DNA from 3 places in the Geodermatophilus sp. SYSU D00684 genome. Region 1 is predicted to be linked to each of the others. Evidence: riboswitches for the same ligand, from Rfam matches in the RefSeq annotation. Region 1 holds a riboswitch; each other region holds the start of a gene.
The links. A riboswitch is a leader RNA that binds a small molecule or an ion and turns the genes downstream of it on or off. The one in region 1 is predicted to bind cyclic di-AMP.
Positions count from the first base shown of each region.

Region 2: it holds a riboswitch for cyclic di-AMP, as region 1 does, so the genes downstream of both, ACI79L_RS12415 (transglycosylase family protein) here and ACI79L_RS02415 (C40 family peptidase) in region 1, are expected to answer to the same signal.
Region 3: it holds a riboswitch for cyclic di-AMP, as region 1 does, so the genes downstream of both, ACI79L_RS13095 (C40 family peptidase) here and ACI79L_RS02415 (C40 family peptidase) in region 1, are expected to answer to the same signal.

Region 1 is NZ_JBJGZI010000002.1:199,297-203,563, reverse strand. It holds gene ACI79L_RS02425 (DUF3817 domain-containing protein) at 1-31, opposite strand, end outside; gene ACI79L_RS02420 (hypothetical protein) at 134-673, shown strand; gene ACI79L_RS02415 (C40 family peptidase) at 741-1,841, opposite strand; cyclic di-AMP (ydaO/yuaA leader) riboswitch at 1,851-1,987, opposite strand; gene ACI79L_RS02410 (hypothetical protein) at 2,180-2,419, shown strand; partial or broken gene ACI79L_RS02405 (YhjD/YihY/BrkB family envelope integrity protein) at 2,467-3,285, shown strand; gene ACI79L_RS02400 (transglycosylase domain-containing protein) at 3,309-4,267, opposite strand, start outside.
Region 2 is NZ_JBJGZI010000014.1:125,753-130,019, forward strand. It holds gene treZ (malto-oligosyltrehalose trehalohydrolase) at 1-1,417, opposite strand, end outside; gene ACI79L_RS12415 (transglycosylase family protein) at 1,528-2,127, opposite strand; cyclic di-AMP (ydaO/yuaA leader) riboswitch at 2,131-2,265, opposite strand; gene treY (malto-oligosyltrehalose synthase) at 2,514-4,267, opposite strand, start outside.
Region 3 is NZ_JBJGZI010000016.1:1,396-5,662, forward strand. It holds gene ACI79L_RS13080 (amino acid permease) at 1-204, opposite strand, end outside; gene ACI79L_RS13085 (hypothetical protein) at 343-912, opposite strand; gene ACI79L_RS13090 (hypothetical protein) at 1,129-1,287, opposite strand; cyclic di-AMP (ydaO/yuaA leader) riboswitch at 1,664-1,797, shown strand; gene ACI79L_RS13095 (C40 family peptidase) at 1,810-2,322, shown strand; gene ACI79L_RS13100 (carbohydrate kinase family protein) at 2,393-3,319, shown strand; gene ACI79L_RS13105 (DUF222 domain-containing protein) at 3,369-4,267, shown strand, end outside.

The sequences.
Region 1 (4,267 bases):
GGAAGGCCAGGGCGACGGTGCGGGGGTTCATCGGTGCGCGGTCCTCGGGTCGGGGGCGGTTCCGGAGGGTCAACGCGGCAGCGGACGCCGACGTCCCGGTCGCGGGGTGTGACGTGCGTGGCAGGGTCGGGCCGTGCGGGGTCCGGCGCGGCGGGAGTTCTGCCTGGTCCTGCTGCGCCGGATGGCCGACCTGCGGCCGGACCTGGTCGCCGCGGCCCTGCCCCGGCCGGGCGCGACCCGCGCCCAGCCGGGGCGCACGCGGCGCGCACCCGCTGCTGGAAGGACCCCGTCCCTCTCACGCCTCGCAAGCTCGGCGCGAGCCTCCGGACGGGGCCACGGGCCGGCCGAGCAGGTGGAGGACCGCCGGTTCGGCGACCCGGACCTCGAGGTCCGGCGCTGGCCACTGCCCCTGTGGCCGCACCTGCGCCGGGAGGTGCTCTCCGCCCCCGGCGGCAGCGTGCTGCACGAGCACGTGGTGCGGGGCCCGGGCTCCCCGGTCCCGCCGGCGGCCGACGGGCGGCTGCGGGTCCGGGAGCACGTGGTGGCCGACGTGAGCGGCCTGCCGGGGGCCCGGGAGGTGGATCCGCGGGTGGTCACCCGCCGGGAGGTGCGGCTGCCCTCCGGCGCGACGGCCGCCATCGTCCGGGGCCTGCTGCAGCAGGTCCGGACGTGAGGAAGGACCCCGTTGCCCCCCACCGCTCGCACGCTCGCGGCGGGCCCCTGCAACGGGGCCGGGCGCGTCAGCCGATGCGGCGGGCGCCGGCGTAGCCGCCCATCGCGTCGACGCTCGCGACCTTGACGACGTCGCCCGACGTCGGCGCGTGCACCATCTGGCCGTTGCCGATGTAGATGCCGACGTGGCTCACCGGGCTGTAGAAGAAGACCAGGTCCCCGGGCTGCAGGTTGGCGCGGGAGACCGCGGTGCCCATCGTCGACTGCATCCTGCTGGAGTGCGGGAGGCTGATCCCCGCGGCCTTGAACGCGTACTGGGTGAGGCCGGAGCAGTCGAAGGCGTCCGGGCCGGCGGCCGCCCAGACGTAGGGGTCGCCGCGCTGGGCCATGGCGGTGGAGACGACGATGCCGGCGACGCCGCTGGCCGGCGCGGCGGCCGCGGCGGGCTCCTCCGCGGGGGTCGCGGGCTCCTCGCGGTCCTCGTCGCGGCTGGCGCGGGAGCCCTCGGAGGCGTGCGCCGCGGCGGCGGCGTCGAGGGCGGCGCGGCGCTCCTCCGCGCTCAGCTGGGCGTAGTCGGCCTGGTAGGCGGCGATCTGGGCCTCGAGGTCGGCCTGCTGGGCGGCGACGGCGTCGTACTGGCGCTGCGCCTCGGCGGCGGCCTCGGCGGCCGCGGTCTGCGCGGCGGTGGCGGTGTCGGTGGCGGCCACGGCCTGGCCGAGCAGCTCGCCCTGGTAGCCGGCGACGCCCTGCAGCAGCGTGACGCGGTTGACGAACTCGTCGGCGTCCTCGCTGGTCATGAGCGCCTGCAGGGAGCCCATGCTGTCGCCGGTGTAGGCCGACCGGGCGATGCCGATGACCTGCTGACGGGCGGTGTCCACGGCGGCCTGGGCGGTGGCCAGCTGCGCGGCGGCGGCGTCGGCGGCGGCCTGCTGGGCGGCGAGCGCCTCGCGCGCCTCGTTGAACTGCTCGGTGACGACCTCGAGGTCGTGGCCCCGGGCGGCGACCAGCTGCGCGGCCTCGGCGGCCGTGGCCGGCTCCTCCGCCCCGGCCGGCGCCGGGACGGCACCCAGCCCGAGGCCGATGCCGAGGGCGCCGGCGAGGGCGAGGGCGGCGCGGCGGCCGCGGCCGGTCGCGGGCATGCCGGGGACGGACGTGCGCAGGGACGCCACGCGGCGGTCTCTCCTTCTCCCAGGCCGCCTACCGGGTTAGCTGACGGGTTCGGGCGTGGAGTCGCCCGGCGCGTGCGGGCACGCGCTACACCCCAGGACTGCGATGGGTCCCCGGCCCGGTCCCTCCGGAAGGGGGACCGGCTCGACGGCGTCCGTGGGGTGTCACCCGGACTGGTGACGGACCGCCCCGTTGGACACACAGAGCGTAAGGTCCGTGACCGGCGTGTGACAATCACCCCGGTGTAATTACATCGCTCACACAAGGTGACCGGGCGACTCCGGGAGGTTGCCGACCCCCGCCGGTTTGCGCGCCCGTGGGGGCGTGTACCGATTGCTGCATGTCCTCCTCCACGCGGATGCGCGCCACCCGGACACGGATCGCCCGGCCGCTCGTCGCGCTCGCCCTGTTCGGCTCCCTGGTCGCCTGCGGTGACAACACCGACTTCTCGCGCGGCCCGACCAACTGCGACGCCGCCGGCGGCAACGCCAGCAACGAGAACGACGCCAGCTGCCAGGAGACCGGCCAGAACCCCGGCAACGACGCCCCGACCACCGACGACGCGAGCACCGACGACTGAGCGGCGCCGGGTCCCCGGCCGGCCGCCCGGTCTGGTGGCATGAGCGGGTGAACCCGGCACGCAGGTGGACGGCGGCCCGGGTGCGGGCCGAGACACGGACGCTGCTGGCCGGCGCCCGCCGTCTGCTGCACGGCCGTGACCTCGCGCTGATCGGCGCGGGGCTCACCTTCTACGCCGGCATCGCGGTGGTGCCGCTGGTGCTGGTCTCCGTCCGGCTGACCGCGCTGGCCACCTCGGCCGAGGAGGTCCGCGCGCGCAGCGAGCGGCTGACCGAGCTGCTGCCGGAGTCGCTCGGCGCGCCGGGCGCGGTGGACCGGCTGGTCGACGCCGGCGTCCGGCTGGACCTGCTGGGGTTCGCGCTGGCGCTGCTGCCGCTGTCGCTGTACGGCGAGGGGCTGCGGCGGGCGCTGATGCGGTTCAGCCGGCGGCGGGAGAACCTCACCGGCTGGCGGGGCCGGCTGCTCACGCTGCCCCTCGTCGTCGTCACGCCCCTGCTGCTGTACCCGCTGCTGCTGGCCGCCACGGTCATGGCCGACCTGGCCCGCGAGGACGGCGCCGGGCCCCTGATCGGGCGGTTCGCCGTCGGCTACTACTCGGTGCTGTTCGTGCTCACCGTGCCCATCCTGTGGGGCTACGGCGTGGTGGCCGGCGGCCGGCACCGGTGGGGCGCGCTGGTCAGCGGCGCGCTGTTCACGGCCGCCTGCCTGTCCGGCTTCCTGCAGGGCTTCGTGCTGTTCCTGTCCCTGCCGCTGGACCTGGGCGCGCCCTTCGGCGGCCTGGTCGTCGTCGGCGCGGTGGTCGCCATCGGCCTGTGGCTGTTCCTGCTGCACCTGGTCCTGCTGGCCGGGTGGCTGCTCACCCAGTCCCTCGACGAGCGGCTGGGCCGGCGTCAGCCGGCCGGCCGCCAGGGGGAGCCGGGTGGCGGGGTCTCCGGGGCGGGCGCGGCAGGCGCGGGCGGCGGCTCGGGTGCCGGGGTGGCCGGTGCGGGCGGCGGCTCGGGCGCCGGGGTCGCCGGCGCCGTCGGCGGCTCCGTGGCCGGTGGCGGCGGCTCCGGGGACGGTGGGGGCGGGGGCGGAGGCGACGACGGCGTCGGGGGCGGCGAGGACGGCGAGCCGGGTGCGGGCGCCGGCCGGGGTGCGGGGTCGGCCGGGGGCGCGGGCTCGGGCGCCGGCTCCACGTAGTCGCTGCCGTTGCTCACCAGGATCGACACCACCTGGCCGGGCACGGCGCGGCCGCCGCGCGGCGGGCTGGTGCCCACGAGGGCGCCGGGCTGCTCGTCGCTGTCGACGCGCACCGTCCGCGGGGTGAACCCGGCGTCGGCGAGGGTCCGCTCGCAGCCCCGGACGGTGGAGCAGCCGGGCACCGGGCGGGTGTTGCCGTTCTGCACGGTCTCGTCGGCCGGCGCGAACTCGCCGCTGCCGCGCGTGGTGAGGATCGGCTCCATCGCGTCGCGCCAGATGGTGGCGCCCTTGCCGCCGCCGAAGCCGCCGACGTCCTCGTTGCGCTTGGGGTTGAGGACCATGACGCTCGCGGTGATCTCGGGCGTGTAGCCCACGAACGCCACCGAGTAGTTGTCCTGCGAGGTGCCGGTCTTGCCGGCGATCTGGTGGCCGCGGACGTAGGCGCGCGCACCGGTCTGCCCCGGGTTCCCCGGCTCGACGTCCTTGCGCAGCATCTGGTTCATCGTGTTCGCCACGCCGGGCGGGATCGCCTCGGGCGTGCACCGGTCGCCGACCGCGAGCGGCTCGCCGTCGGCGCCGACCGCCGGCTCCCCGTTCCGGTCGAGGACGGCGGTCACCGGGACGACGTCGCACTGCGTGCCGCCGGCGGCGAACGTCGAGTACGCGC
Region 2 (4,267 bases), on a different contig from region 1:
AGGTCTCGGGGTCCTGCGGATCGGGCACCTCGTCGGCGTCCCAGCCGTGCTCGGCGAACTCGTTCTTGCGGCCCTCGGCCGTCGCGCGGCCGATGTCCGGGTCGGTGTGGCTGGTGAAGAACTGCCACGGCGTCGAGGCGCCCCACTCCTCGCCCATGAACAGCATCGGCGTGAACGGGCCGGTGAGCACCAGGGTCGCGCCGACGGCGAGCAGGCCGGGGGACAGCGTCGCCGAGACGCGGTCCCCGATGGCGCGGTTGCCGACCTGGTCGTGGTCCTGCAGGTAGCCGAGGAACTTCCAGCCGGGCAGCCGCGCGGTGTCCACCGGCCGGCCGTGGGAGCGGCGGCGGAAGCTCGACCACGTGCCGTCGTGGAAGAAGGCGCCGGTGAGGGTCTTGGCCAGCCCCGCGAGGCCGGCCTCGGCGAAGTCGCCGTAGTAGCCCTGGCCCTCGCCGGTGAGCGTCGCGTGCAGCGCGTGGTGGAAGTCGTCGCTCCACTGGGCGTGGATGCCGGTGCCGCCGGCCACCCGCGGGGTGACCATCCGGGGGTCGTTCAGGTCGCTCTCGGCGATGAGCGTGAGCGGCCGGCCGACCGCGACCGAGAGCCGGTCGACCTCCTGCGCCATCTCCTCGAGCACGTGGGTGGCGCGCTCGTCGACCAGCGCGTGGACGGCGTCCAGCCGCAGCCCGTCGACGTGCATGTCGCGCAGCCACATCAGGGCGTTGTCCAGGATGTACCGGCGCACCTCGTCGGAGTCCGGCCCGGACAGGTTGACCGACTCGCCCCAGGTGTTCGCGCCGCCCTCGCTGAAGACCGGCATGAACAGCGGCAGGTAGTTCCCCGACGGGCCGAGGTGGTTGTAGACGACGTCCTGGATGACGCCGATCCCGCGCTGGTGGCAGGCGTCGACGAAGCGCTGGTAGGCCGCAGGGCCGCCGTAGCTCTCCTGCACCGTGTACCAGAGGACGCCGTCGTAGCCCCAGTTGTGGGTGCCGTCGAAGCCGTTGACCGGCAGCAGCTCGACGAAGTCGACGCCGAGGTCGGCGAGGTGGCCCAGCCGGTCGATGGCCGAGTCGAGGGTGCCCTCGGGGGTGAACGTGCCGACGTGCAGCTCGTAGACGACGCCGCCGGCCAGCGGGCGCCCGGTCCAGGCGCTGTCGCCCCACGCGTACGCCGACGGGTCGAACCGGCGGGACAGCCCGTGCACGCCGTCGGGCTGGCGGCGCGAGCGCGGGTCGGGGCGGGGCGTGTCGTCGTCGCCGAGCAGGTAGCCGTAGTCGGACTCCGGGCCGGCCTCGGCCTCGGCCCGCCACCAGCCGTCGTCGTCGCGGCGCATGTCGTGCACCGTGCCGTCGACCTGCAGGCGCACGCGCTCGGGCACGGGCGCCCAGACGGCGAACTCGACGGGTGCGGACATGCGGGGGCCTCCCAGCGGTAGTGCGGCTGACCGGTCCCTCTTGCCCGCTGCGGGCGCGGTCAACCGCGAGCGGCGGCCGGGGGAGCGGGTCCCCCGGCCACCGCCACGGGTCACGGCAGCTGCAGCTCCTGCCCGACGTAGATCTTGTTCGGGTCGCCGACCGTCCCGCTGTTGGCCGACCAGAGGGCCTTCCAGCCGCCCTCGACGCCCTGGGCTCGGGCGATCTTGCCCAGCGTGTCGCCGGACCGGACGGTGTACGAGCCGCCGGAGGCACCGGCGGCGGACTCGCCGGCGCGGGCGGCCGGGGCGGGCTCGGCCGGGGCGGGCGCGGCGGCGGGCGCGGCGGCCGGCGAGCCGGCCTCCGGGGCGTCCGGGTTCAGGCCCTTGCCGCAGGTGGGCCAGGCACCCGGGCCCTGGACGTCGAGCGTGCGCTCGGCGACGGCGATCTGCTGCGCCTTGGTGGCCAGGTCGGCGCGGGCGGCGTACTCGGTGCCGCCGAAGGCCGCCCAGGTGGACTGGCTGAACTGCAGGCCGCCGTAGTAGCCGTTGCCGGTGTTGATGCTCCAGTTGCCGCTGGACTCGCACTGGGCGACGGCGTCCCAGTCGTTCGGGGAGGCGGCCGAGGCCGGGCCGGCGGCGACGCCGATCGCGGCCGCGGCCACGCCGGTCGTCACGAGGGCACGGCGGAGCAGGGACGTGGACGTGCGCATGGGGGATCTCCGATCCGCCGCCTGCGAGGTGAGCTGTCGGGTTCGGAGCGATCGGTGCCCCGGCCGCGCAGAGCGCGGCTTCACCCCGAGGCGCTGCGTCCGGTCCCCCCGTGACCGCGGTGCAGGCGCCGAAGTGGGTCCCCCACCCCCGTCCTGGCTGTGCAGGAGGAACGGAGCCCGGCGGACGGGGTTCGGCGGACCGGCTCCGGCACGCGGCAGTCATTGGCCCGCGTGCGGGAGCAAACGTAACGGCCGCATCACGAGACGGCACACCCGCCCCACTCGTCACGGCGTGTCGCCCGGCGTCCCCGCGGCGGCGCGCGCCCGGCGGCCGGGGGGTGGTGCAGGACTCGGCGGCGCCGGCCGGCGCCGCCGTGACCTCCGTCTCATTCCCGGACGAGCAGGGCCACCGGCAGCCGGGCCAGCAGCTCGCCGACGGGCGCGCCGCCGGCGTCGGAGACGACCCGCGTGCCGGTGAGCACGTCGCGCCAGGCGCCGGTCGGCAGCGTCAGCGCGGTGTCGCCCCAGCCGGTGGCGGCCAGCGCGACCGGCAGCCGGGTCGCCACGGTCACCGCGCCGCCCTGCTCCCCGGACCCACGGTCGAAGGCGACGACGTGCTGCGCGGCCGACCCGGTGGCGGCCACCGGGGTGTAGCCGGTGAACAGCCCGGGCTCGTCCCGCCGCAGCCGCAGCGCCCGCGAGACGACGAGCAGCTTGGCCGCGCCGGTCTCGTCGACCTCGGGCACCTCCCCGCCGTCGAGCCGGGCCAGCAGCGCGCGCCGCTCGTCGTAGTCGACCGGGCGGCGGTTGTCGGGGTCGACGAGCGAGTGGTCCCACAGTTCGGTGCCCTGGTAGACGTCCGGGACGCCGGGCATCGTCAGCTGCAGCAGCTTCTGCGCCAGCCCGTTGGACCGGCCGGCCGGGGCGATCCGCGCGACGAACGCCTCGATCTCGCGGTTCGTGGCCTCGTCGTCGAAGGCGGCGTCGACCATCGCGTGCAGCTGCGCCTCGAACGCCTCGTCGACGTCGGTCCACGTGGTCGACTGCCCGGCCTCGCGGGCGGCCTTCTCGGCGTAGGCGTGCGCCCGCTCGCGGGACAGCGGCCAGGCGCCGACCAGGTTCTGCCACACCAGGTGCGCCAGCGGCCGGTCGGGCAGCGGGTGGCGGGACAGCCACCCGCGGACCAGGTCCGCCCACTCGGTCGGCACCTCGGCGAGAACGGCCAGGCGGGCCCGGGTGTCCTCGCTGCGCTTGGTGTCGTGCGTGGTGAGCGTCGTCATCGACTCCGGCTTGCGCTCCAGCCGCCGCGCCTGCGCCTCGTGGAACTCCTCCGGGGTGCTGCCGAAGCGGGCGGGGTCGCCGCCGACCTCGTTGAGCACCGCGAACCGCGCCCACCGGTAGTAGGCGCTGTCCTCGACGCCCTTGGCCATCACCGGGCCGCTGGTCTGCTCGAACCGGGTGGCCGCCTCGGTGCCGGCCTGCGCCAGCACCGGGTGCAGGGCGTCCACCGCGGCGACCAGGTCGGGGCGGCGGTCGCGGACGTCGCCCACGGCGGCGTCGAGGTGCTCGCGGCCGTCGGGCAGGTAGGTGCGGTAGACGGAGAACGAGGCCAGCAGCTCGGCCAGCGCCTCCTTCTCCGTCTCGACGTCGACGCCCGGCAGCTCGCCGATCACCCGCACCAGGCGGGCGACCTCGGAGCCGAGGATGCCGTCGGTGACCTCGCGCTTGCAGGCGTGCACCAGCTGCCCGTAGTCGACCGCCCGGCCGGACAGCTCGGTGTCCAGCGCGGTCAGCGCCGCCTCGCCGGCCGGGTCGACCAGGACGTCGTCGACCTCGGCCAGCGCGTCGTAGCCGGTGGTGCCGGCCGCCCGCCAGCTCTCCGGCAGGTCCTCGCCGGGCTCGAGGATCTTCTCGACCACCGTCCACCGGCCGCCCGACGCCTCGGCCAGCCGGTCCAGGTAGCCCTTCGGGTCGGCCAGGCCGTCGGGGTGGTCGATCCGCAGCCCGTCGACGGCGCCCTGCCCGACCAGCCGCAGCACCAGCTCGTGGGTGGCGCGGAAGACCTCCGGGTCCTCCACCCGCAGCCCGGCGAGGGTGTTGATGGCGAAGAACCGCCGGTAGTTGAGGTCGGCGTCCGCGC
Region 3 (4,267 bases), on a different contig from region 1:
GCAGGCGAGCGCGAACCCGCCCCACCCGGCGCCGTCGATGCCGAGGTTCCAGCCGGAGAAGTCACCGCTGACGACGGCGGCCACGCCGAGGCCCCACAACCCCCAGACGCCGGCCGAGCGGGTGAGCCCGCGCTTGTCGAAGTAGCCGTCGTCGGCCTGGGCGTAGGTGACGCCGGAGGCGCCTCGGGTGGGACTGGTGGCCATCGGGTCTCCTCGGACCGGTGCGCGATGGCCGGGACGCTAGGGCGGGTGCGCGTCGTCCCCGTGGCGCCCGTGTTCCGATCACGGGTCGTTCCCGACCCGGTGTCCCGGCCGCCCCGCACGGGCGGCCGGGACGGCGGTTCAGGGGCAGGACTCCTCAAGCTTCACGACGCCGAGGTCGATCGTGCCCTCGGCCTCGCCGGTGACCCGCTGGCCGGCCGGGACGTTCTGCGTGCAGACCTTCCAGTTGGCGTCGAGCACCTGGTTGCGCCCGTAGAGCAGGTCGTGGGACAGGCTGAGGAAGACGCCGTTGGTCTGGATCAGGTCCTGGGCGTCCTGCAGGTTCATCCCGACCACCGACGGCATGGCGAAGTCGACCACCGGCGCGGCCGGCGTGGTCGGGGCCGCGGTGGTGCTCGGCGCGACCGCGGGCGGCGGGGCGCTGGAGACGGGCGGGACCGCCGGCTGGGGGCTGGGGGTCGCCGTCACGGTCTCGGTGACCGTGGTGGTGCTCGCGGCAGCGGTCGCCGGCTCGTCACCGCCACCGCCGAGCGCGGCACCGATGGTCCCCACGACGAGGACCAGCGCGAGGACGGCGAACCAGGGACGCAGGTAGACCGGCGTCTCCTTCCTCTCCGGAGGCGGGGGGAGGAAGCCGGGCAGCGGGCCCTGCGGTGGCTGCCACGGCTGGCCGGGCGGTGGTTGGGTCATGTGGGACACCCCGTCGTGCTGGAGGATCCCGCGGCGGCTCTGCTGTCGCGGGAGGAACCGCGGGAGCCTCACACGGCGGTGCAGGCTCCTCGGGGACTTCCGGGACGGCGTCGTCGCGGAACGGTCACGGGACGCCCCGGTCGCCCCGCGGGCACCCCCGGACACACCGCGGCCCCCGTCCCGGGTGGGGACGGGGGCCGCGGTCGGGAGTGCGGGTCAGTGGCCGCGACCGGCCTGACCCTTGCCGCCCTTCGCGTTCTTGGCCTGGAAGTCGCGGACGAACTGCTTGATCTTGGCCTGGTTCTGCGGCTTCTGGAGTTCCTGGACGACCTTGGCGGCGACGCCCGAGGCGATCAGCTTCCTCATCATGCCCATGGGGGGCTCCCTCCTCTCGACTGCTTGTTCCGGTGCCCCGACAACGGGCGACGCAACCGTCGCGATCCCGGGCCCTTCCCCCGATCCGGTCGTGGTGGGCCGCTGACGGGCTGTGCGGGCGCACCGCCGCGTCCTTTCTCGTGCGCCCCGGCGTGTCGCCGTCGGCGAGTCGGGGCGGCGCGCCGGGAACACGGGCACCTCCGCAGGTGACGAAGGCGATTCGCATCCGCGGCCCACGTCAAGTCGGCGTGTCGCTCCCGGGCGTGGCGCGGATGCGGTCCGGTTGAGCACAGCAACACCCCTCCCTACCGTCGTCGCGGTCCGGCCGGGGCCCTTCGCCACCTCCCGTGTGACACCCCGCCGGACACGCCGAACCAGGCGGCCGGCACCCAGCCGGCACCCGGGCCGGGGACCCACCTGAGCACTGGGGTGAAGCGCGCTCCGTCGCGCCGGGCGACTCCTCCGTCCGAACCCGTCAGCTAACCCGGTAGGCGGTCGCGGAGAACAGGAGAACCGTCGTCGATGACGACTGCACGCACGTCCACCGCCCGTCGCTCGTTCCGCGGCATCGCCGTCGCGGCCATCGCCGGAGCCGGCATCGCCCTCTCACCCCTCCCGGCGTCGGCCTCCACGGGCGGCGGGGGTACCGGGACGGTCGCCGCCGCGCCGGCGCCCGCCCCCAACGGCGCGGCCCAGACCGCCGTCGACACCGCCCTCGCGCAGGTCGGTGACCGCTACGTCTACGGCGCCACCGGTCCCGACAGCTTCGACTGCTCGGGCCTGACCAGTTACGCCTACAAGGCGGCGGGGGTCTCGATCCCGCGCACCTCGAAGGCCCAGTCGACGTTCGGCACCCCGGTGGCGAAGGCCGACCTCGAGCCGGGTGACCTGGTGTTCTTCTACAGCCCCGTGTCGCACGTGGGCATGTACATCGGCAACGGCCAGATGGTCCACTCCTCGACCGCCGGCAAGCCGGTGGCCGTGGTCGACCTCGACTCGATGCCCAGCTACTCGGGCGCCCGCCGCGTCGCCTGACGCAGGGAACGGTGTCCCCGGCCGGCTCGCCCGGCCGGGGACACCGCCCGCCGGTCCTACCCTCCCCCCGGTGACCTCCGCCGTCCCCGCCTGGCCGCGGCCGGCCGGCTCCGGACCGGTGGTGGCGGTGGGCAAGCTGGTCGCCGACCAGCTGCTCCCGCTGTCCGCGCCGCTGGTGGTCGGCGGTCAGCAGCGGGTCGAGCGGACGACGACGGCCGGCGGCGCCCCCGCCAACGTCACCGTCGGCGTGGCTCGTCTCGGTGCGCCGGCGCGGCTCGCGGGCTGGGCCGGCAAGGACCCGCTCGCCGACGGGCTGCTGGCGGGTCTCGCGGCGCGCGGCGTCGAGCTGGCGGTGGTCCGCCGCGGCCGCACGCCGCTGGCGACGGTGCTCGTGCACCCCGACGGCGAGCGCACGGTGCTGACCGACCGCGGCGAGGGCGGGCTGGAGCCGGCCGACGTCCGTCCGGAGTGGTTCGCCGGCGCGGCCGTCGTCCACCTCGACGGCTACGACCTGCTGCGCTTCCCCGACGCGGTGCGGGCCGCGGCCGACACGGCGCACGACCTCGGGGTGCCGGTGAGCGCGGACGTCGCCGCGGCCGCCCGGATCTCGGCTCACGGCGAGGGCGCCTACGTCGACCTGCTCACCGGGCTGCGTCCGGACGTGCTCTGCTGCAACGCCGCCGAGGCCACGGTCCTGGGTCTGGACGGCGACCTCCCCGCCTGGGCGCCACCGCTGGTGCTGGTCCACGCCGGTGCTCGTCCGACGCGGGTCGTCACGGCGGAGGGCACAGTGGAGGTCCCGGTGGAGCCGCTGCCGGCGGGCGGACCGCGCGATACGACCGGTTGCGGGGATGCGTTCGCGGCCGGGCTGCTGACCGGCTGGCGCGCAGGTGTACCCGTGCTGGACGCCGTCTTGACCGGTCACGCGGCGGCCGCCGTGGTGGCCGGGGTCGTCGGCGGCCAGCCGCCGCTCCCTCCACCGTCGACGAGCTTTTGACCTGCGCATTCACCTGGCGTCAGGCTGTTCGTTCGGCTAGACTTCGTACATGTGTTCGAGTGAACAGGGCGGCGGTGACGTCCTCAACGACGTCGCCGCGCTGGTCGCCGAGCGCAACCGGATCGACGCCCGGCTGGCCCGCGCGGTCCGCGCCGCGGAGCTGTCCCAGGCGCCCGAGCGGGACGGGCAGAGGTCGATGACCTCCTGGCTGCGCGGGCACTGCCGGCTCTCGACGGCAGAGGCCGCGCGACTGGTGCGCAACGGCCGGGCACTGGAGCACTTGCCGGCGCTGGCCGAGGCCCACGAGGCGGGTCTGGTGTCCGCCGAGCAGGTCGCGGTGGCCGCCCGCGCCGTGACCCCCGAGCGGCTGGCCTCAGCTCTCGAGCAGGGCGTGGACCTGCCGGTGATCGACGCGGTGCTCACCGGCGTGGCGGTCGAGCGGGAGCACGCCGACCTCGTCCAGGTGGTGCAGCACTACGTCAACGACCTCGACCCCGACGGGCCGGAACCCGACCCCACCGAGGGCCGTTCACTGACATTGTCCCGGCACGCCGACGGCAGCCTGTCCCTCCGCGGGCACCTCGACGCGGTCGGCGGGGAGAAGCTGCAGACCGCACTCGAAGCCCACGTGCAGGCCGACCGGCCCGCCGGGGACGAGCGCACCCGCGCCCAGCGCCTCGGCGACGCCCTCGTCCAGGTGGCCGACAATGCGCTGGCGTCCGGGTCGCTGCCGCAGCTGCGCGGGCACAAGCCGCAGATCGCCGTCGTGATCGACGTCGAGGACCTGGTCGACCCGCACGGGAGCCCGAACGCCGGGCGGATGGAGTTCGGCGCGACCATCTCCGCCGCGAGAGCCCGGTGGCTGGCCTGCGACGGCGCGGTGTCCCGGGTGGTGTTCGGCCCCGACGGCGCCCCGCTGAACCTCGGCCGCGAGCAGCGGCTGATGAG